Regions from separate parts of the Nonomuraea sp. NPDC003804 genome, predicted to be linked through region 3. Evidence: riboswitches for the same ligand, from Rfam matches in the RefSeq annotation. Region 3 holds a riboswitch; each other region holds the start of a gene.
The links. Region 3 has a riboswitch for thiamine pyrophosphate ahead of ABZX22_RS33500 (cytosine permease). Riboswitches for the same ligand answer to the same signal wherever they lie in the genome.

Region 1: it holds a riboswitch for thiamine pyrophosphate, as region 3 does, so the genes downstream of both, ABZX22_RS18195 (FAD-dependent oxidoreductase) here and ABZX22_RS33500 (cytosine permease) in region 3, are expected to answer to the same signal.
Region 2: it holds a riboswitch for thiamine pyrophosphate, as region 3 does, so the genes downstream of both, thiC (phosphomethylpyrimidine synthase ThiC) here and ABZX22_RS33500 (cytosine permease) in region 3, are expected to answer to the same signal.

The regions. Positions count from the first base shown of each region.
Region 1 covers NZ_JBEXMT010000012.1:39,027-41,284, forward strand. The annotation lists gene ABZX22_RS18195 (FAD-dependent oxidoreductase) at 1-1,010, opposite strand, end outside; TPP riboswitch at 999-1,114, opposite strand; gene ABZX22_RS18200 (FAD-dependent oxidoreductase) at 1,177-2,258, shown strand, end outside.
Region 2 covers NZ_JBEXMT010000005.1:14,608-16,865, forward strand. The annotation lists gene ABZX22_RS08010 (mannose-1-phosphate guanyltransferase) at 1-182, opposite strand, end outside; gene ABZX22_RS08015 (CDP-alcohol phosphatidyltransferase family protein) at 187-816, opposite strand; TPP riboswitch at 969-1,081, shown strand; gene thiC (phosphomethylpyrimidine synthase ThiC) at 1,074-2,258, shown strand, end outside.
Region 3 covers NZ_JBEXMT010000029.1:111,852-114,109, reverse strand. The annotation lists gene ABZX22_RS33500 (cytosine permease) at 1-1,267, opposite strand, end outside; TPP riboswitch at 1,258-1,372, opposite strand; gene ABZX22_RS33495 (rhodanese-like domain-containing protein) at 1,664-1,984, shown strand; gene ABZX22_RS33490 (DNA-formamidopyrimidine glycosylase family protein) at 1,991-2,258, opposite strand, start outside.

The DNA.
Region 1 (2,258 bases), on a different contig from region 3:
ACCTGCAGCTCGGTGATGCCGGGGACCAGTTCCCTGGCGTCGCGCAGCAACTCGTACAGGCCGCCCGCGGTCACCGTGGTGTCGAAGCCCAGCTCCTCCTGGGTGGCGCCGACGACGAGCTCGCCGTCGCCGCGCGGCACCAGGTACACGGGCGAGCCGTGGACCACGCCGCGCACGCAGGTGCCGAGCAGGGGGGACGGCGAGCGCAGCCGCATGATCTGGCCCTTGACCGGGCGTACCGGCAGGTCGGTCAGCCCGCCGCTCCACGCGCCGGCCGCCAGCACCACCCGCTCGCCCGTCAGCACATCGCCCGAGGCGTCCGAGGCGTCCGAGGCGTCCGCGCGCCCGCCGTCCGAGGCGTCGATCGGCCTGCCGTTCGGGGAGTCGGCCCGCCCGCCGTCCGTGGCGTCCGCCGGAACGTTCCCGGTGGCGGCCGAGGGCGGCTCCAGCCGTACGCCCACCACGGCCGAGCCGTCGCGGACCAGCGCGGCCACGCGCCGCCGCACCAGCGCCACCCCCGCCTTCTCCAGCGCGGCCAGCAGGGCCGCGGTGACGCGTCGGGGGTCGACCCAGGCGTCACCCTCGGCCAGCACGCCGCCCCTGACCGACGGCGCCAGCATCGGCTCCCTGCGGCGGCACTCGCGCCCCGTCAGCCGCCGCACCGGCAGCCCGAGCTTGTCCATGAACACGGCGAGCTCGTCCAGCGCCGCCAGGTCGTCGGTGTCGAAGGCGACGTCCAGCGTGCCCTGGGTGCGGTAGTCGAGCCGCAGCCCGCTGTCGGCCTCCAGCTCCGCGGCGAAGGCGGGCCAGCGCTCCAGCGCCGCCAGCCCCAGCCTGAGCAGCGACTCCTCGGTGTAGGAGACCTCGCTGACCGGGGCCAGCATGCCCGCGGCCGCGTGGGAGGCGCCACGCGCCGGGGCCGGGTCGATCACCGTGACACGCGTGCCCGCGCGCGCCAGACGCCAGGCGACGGACAGGCCCACCACGCCGCCGCCCACGATCAGATGCATCTCGCTCCCTTCGCCGGCATGACCCGGATCAGGTGTCTTGCGGTCGAAGGCCCGTCACAGCCTTCCTCTCAGCCCGGTACGGCCGGACTCCCGCGCGTCTTCCGCGAACAAGCCTACTCAAGGCCCGGACCCTGGTGACCGGCGCCGGATTGGTTATGGTCTGAGCGTGAATCATGTCGTGGTGGTGGGCGCCGGACTGGCAGGCATACGCAGCGTCGAGGCGCTGAGATCTCGTGGATTCAGCGGCAGGATCACGCTGGTCGGCGAGGAGCGGCACCGGCCCTACGATCGTCCGCCCCTGTCCAAGGCGGTGCTGCTCGGCACGGCCGACTCCAGCTTCGTCGACTCCGACCTCGAGGCCATGCGGGTGGAGCACCGGCCGGGGGTGTCGGCCAAGGGGCTGCGCGCGGGGGTCCTGGAGACGACCGAGGGCGAGATCGCCTACGACGGCCTGGTCATCGCCACCGGGGCGGAGCCGATCAGGCTGCCCGGCGAGGGTCGCCAGCACGTGTTGCGCACCCTCGACGACTCCCTGGAGCTGCGGGCCCGCCTGGTGGCCGACGCCAGGGTCACGGTCATCGGCGCGGGCTGGATCGGCGCGGAGGTGGCCACGGCCGCCCGTACGGCCGGCTGCCGGGTCACCGTCGTGGAGGCGGGCCCCGCCCCGCTCGCGCACGTGCTCGGGCCCGAGGTGGGCGGCGACACCGTCCCCTGGTACGAGGGCATGGACCTGCGGCTGGACACCATGGTCGCGGCCGTGGAGGAGGGCGGGGTGCGCCTGGTCGACGGCGACTTCGTCGAGGCCGACGTGGTGGTGTCGGGCATCGGCGTCCGCCCGGCCGTCGAGTGGCTGGCAGGCTCCGACATCGACCTGCACAACGGCGTCGTCACCGACGAGCATCTGCGCACCTCCCTGCCGAACGTCGTGGCCGTCGGCGACTGCGCGGCCTGGTGGTCGCGCCGCTTCCACACCAGGCTGCGCGTGGAGCACTGGGACACCGCGCTCAACGCCCCCGAGGTCGCCGTGGCCACGCTGCTGGGCGACGAGGCGGTCTATGATCCTGTGCCGTACTTCTGGTCGGAGCAGTTCGGCCACATGGTGCAGTACGCCGGCCACCATGCCGGCGCGCGCCTGTTGCGCCGCGGCGATCCCTCGGCGGCCAAGTGGTCGGTCTGCTGGTTGACAGACACCGACAGGCTGGCCGGGGTGCTGACCGTCAACAGGCCACGCGACCTCGTCCAGGGCCG
Region 2 (2,258 bases), on a different contig from region 3:
CGCACGAGCGCCGCCAGGAACTGGACCGTGACGACGGTCTCGGTCAGTCCGTGTTTGCGGAGCAGCCGGAGGACGTGTTCCATGATCGGGCGGTTGACCACAGGAAGCAGGGGTTTGGGCTGGTTCGCGGTCAGCGGTCGCAACCGCGTGCCCTCCCCACCTGCCATGACGACCGCCTTCACCCGATCACTCCTTCTTCGCAGTTTGCCGGGGATCGCGCAGCTCATCCCTGGCAGCGGTGATGAGCCGGCGCACCTGTACCACATACAACACGCCCGCCCACCAGTACAGACCCGTTCCCCAGATGGCGAACGCCCATCCGATGATCCTCGCAGTATCGGCATACCAGGAGCCGGTATGGGAAGCCAGGAAGAGCAGCGGAAAGGCGTACATGAGGTTGGCCATGGCGGCTTTGCCAAGGAAATGCACGGGCAGTGCCTTGTAGCCGTATTTGCGGAGCACGGGAAAGAAACATCCGACGAAGATTTCCCGGGCGAGAATGATCGCCACGAGCCACCAGGGGATCACGTCCCTGAGGACCAGGCCGAGGATCGTGGCGAAGACGTAGAGCTTGTCGGCCGCGGGGTCGATGATGCGGCCCAGCCTGCTGGTCTGGTTCCACGCGCGGGCGATCTTGCCGTCCAGCCAGTCGGTGAATCCCGCGACCATGAGCAGCCCGATCGCCCAGCCGTCGGCCTGGGGCCCGAGAACCAGCCACAGGAACACGGGCACACCCAGCAGGCGCAGGAAGCTCAGCAGGTTAGGAACCGTCCAGATCCGGTCCTCCGCTGACGAAGGGGCGGAAGTTTCGCTCACGCTTGCGACCCTACTGCGTCGCCGACCTGCGTACGCTGCGCCGTCCGCCTCGTCCGGTTCCGGCCGCGGACCGGACCCTTCACCCCCGGGGGTTTCGGACACCTGGACGGATCGGGGGTTGCGCGCGCCCCCGGTGATCGGGTTACGGTGGCGCCGACCAACGCGGGAGCCCGGTGTGACCGGGCTGAGAGGACGGCTGACCAGCCGCCGACCGCCAGAACCTGCTCCGGGTAATGCCGGCGAAGGGAGTTTGCGCGATGAGTGGCGCGCGTTTTTCCAAGATCTACCAGGGCGATCTCCGGGTCCCGATGCGCCGGATCAGCCTGTCCGACGGCACGAGCTTCACCGTCTACGACACCTCCGGCCCCTACACCGACCCGGAGGTCGAGACCGACGTCACCCGCGGCCTGGCCCCGCTGCGCGAGCGGTGGGTCCTCGACCGGGGCGACGTGGCCCGGTACGGCGGCCGCCAGGTCCAGCCCCTCGACGACGGCTACCGCGACCAGAACGCGTGGAAGCGCGCAGGGACGAGCGCGTTCGCCGGGCGGCGCCGCGACCCCCTCAGGGCGGCGGGCGCGCCCGTCACCCAGCTCGCCTACGCCCGCCGCGGCGTGGTGACCAAGGAGATGGAGTTCGTCGCGGCCAGGGAGGGCGTCGACCCGGAGTTCGTCCGCGCGGAGGTGGCGGCGGGCAGGGCCGTCATCCCGGCCAACGTCAACCACCCCGAGAGCGAGCCGATGATCATCGGGCGCAACTTCCTGGTCAAGATCAACGCCAACATCGGCAACTCCGCCGTCACCTCCTCCGTCGAGGAGGAGGTGGAGAAGATGACCTGGGCCATCCGCTGGGGCGCCGACACCGTCATGGACCTGTCGACCGGCCGCGACATCCACACCACCCGCGAGTGGATCATCCGCAACTCCCCCGTGCCCATCGGCACCGTCCCCCTCTACCAGGCGCTGGAGAAGGTCGACGGGGTCGCCGCCCGCCTGTCGTGGGAGATCTACCGCGACACCCTCGTCGAGCAGTGCGAGCAGGGCGTCGACTACGTCACCGTGCACGCCGGCGTACGGCTGGCGTACGTGCCGCTCACCGTCGGCCGCACGACCGGCATCGTCTCGCGCGGCGGCTCGATCATGGCGGCCTGGTGCCTGGCGCACCACCGCGAGAACTTCCTGTACGAGAACTTCGCGGAGATGTGCGAGATCCTCGCCTCCTACGACGTCGCCTTCTCCCTCGGCGACGGGCTGCGTCCCGGCTCGATCGCCGACGCCAACGACGAGGCGCAGTTCGCCGAGCTGCGCACGCTGGGCGAGCTCACCCGGATCGCCCACGCCCACGACGTCCAGGTGATGGTCGAGGGGCCCGGCCACGTGCCCATGCACAAGATCAAGGAGAACGTGGACCTGCAGCGCGAGCTGTGCGACGACGCCCCGTTCTAC
Region 3 (2,258 bases):
TCCACGGCTGGCGGGTGAAGCCGAGCGCCGCGCGGGCGCCGTCCCAGATCGCGGCCCACCACGGGATCGTGGACGGGGCGGCCAGCAGCCACCACGCGCAGAACCCGAGCGCCCACGGGACCGTCATGATCCAGCGGGAGGGGGCGCGCTCGCCGGTGTTCCAGGTCCTGCCGCTGCCGAGCAGGAAGTAGTCGACGACGAGCACGCCCAGCATCGGCACGAAGACGGCGCCGATGATGCTGAGGAAGGCGCTGTAGGAGTTGACGTCGACGAGGAGCGCCACGCCGATCGTCACGACGCCGAGAGCCACCGAGAAGACGCGCCGGTCGACGCGCGGCATGAGGTTCTGCAGCGACATGGCCGTGGAGTAGACGTTCGCGAACGACTGGTCGGTCTCGCGCAGCACCAGGATGCCGAAGAACAGCGCGCCCAGCGGCGCGGCGACGAACGGGCCGAAGACCGCCGTCGGGTCGTTCAGCACGGCGTCATGGCCGGCGATCGCGACCGCGTAGACGCCGATGGCCAGGCACGCCACCTGGGCGATCGTGTAACCGCCCACCACGCCGGTGAAGGCGGCCGAGCTGCTGCGCGAGTGCCGGGCGAAGTCGGCGGCCAGCGGTACCCACGAGACCGACAGCGCGATCACGAAGTCGACGGCGGGGGCGAAGGCGTCCCACGAGCCGCCGGTCGGCGCGGGAGCCCGCTGCAGGAGCGCGACCGCGAACCAGACGGTCGAGACGATCACGCCGATCGTGACGATCCGCCTGATGAGCCTGATCGCACCGAGCGGGTAGATCGTCAGCCCGGTGGTGATCACGCCCGCCACGATCACCCAGACCGCGTACGGCACGGCGTCGCCGACGATCGCCTGGGCGCCCATGGCGATGACCCACAGCTCGAAGGCACCCCACCCGAGCATCTGGATGATGTTGAGCACCGTGGGGACGTAGGACAGCCTCGCCCCGAACAGGCCCCTGAGCAGCACCATCGCCGGCTGTCCCGTCTGGGCGCCGGGGATGGCCGCGAGGCCCACCATGGCGGTGCCGATGAGACTCCCGACGACGGTGGCGGTGACCGCGGCGGTCATCGTCAGCGGGTTGTCGTCGAGGAGAGGGTTGATGAGGAAGAGGGCGAAGGAGAAACCCAGGAGGCTGACCCCGAGGTTGGCCCAGAAGGCGCCCTGGTCGAGGACGCCGAGGGTTCTGGGCGGGGCCTGGTCGAGGGTCAGCGGTACTTCGGCATGCTTCGGATCGACGACATGCGTCATCGCACGCTCCCTACGCCGGCATTACCCGGACAGGTTCATGCGGTCGGCGACGCCTGGGGGTCGCCCTCTCAGCCCGGCCATGCCCGAGCTCCCGCGGTTACTGGTTTGAGGCGAATTATTACATCTCGTTCCTTTTTGGCAACCACCCCCTCCCCGCCTCCCCGCCCCTCCCGCCCGCCCCTCCCGCAAGCCACGCCACCGAACCGGCCCTCCCGAAGAAGCCCCGACCACCCGCCCACACCACCGCACCGGCCTCCCGGCCACCCAGGAAGACCCCGCCCGCGCCCCCTACAACCGCGACCGGACGCCGGCACCGGCCTCCCCGAGAAACCCCGGCCCGCGCTTTCTTCGCAGTTCCGGGAGGTTGTGGTGGGGCGGGTCCGCGAGAATGGGGACATGACCGTTCCCGAAATCGACGTCACCGACGTGCCCGCCGGAGCCTTCCTGCTCGACGTCCGCGAGCCCGAGGAGTGGACGGCGGGCCACGCCCCCGACGCCACCCACATTCCGCTCGGCGAGCTGCAGGCCCGCGTCGACGAGCTCCCCTCCGGCCCCGTCTACGTGGTGTGCAGGGTCGGCGGTCGGTCCGCGCACGCCGCCGCGTGGCTCAACCACATCGGCCGCGACGCGGTCAACGTCGGCGGCGGCATGCAGTCGTGGGAGCTGGCGGGCAAGCCTCTGGTCAGTGAGAGCGGCCGGCCGCCGTTCGTCGCCTGACGCCGTCTACTTGAGCAGCTTCGACATCCGCCGGTCGGCAAGGATCTTGCCCTCGGTCTGACAGGTCGGGCAGTACTGCAGCGAGGAGTCGGCGAACGACACCTCGCGGATGGTGTCGCCGCACACCTCGCACGGCTGCCCCGTCCTGTTGTGGACGCGCAGCCCCGACTTCTTCTCCGCCTTCAGGTCCTTGGCCGCCAGGCCGTGGGCGCGCTCCACCGCATCCCGCAGCGTGGTGACGATCGCCTCGTGCAGGTCGGCGATCTGCGCGTCG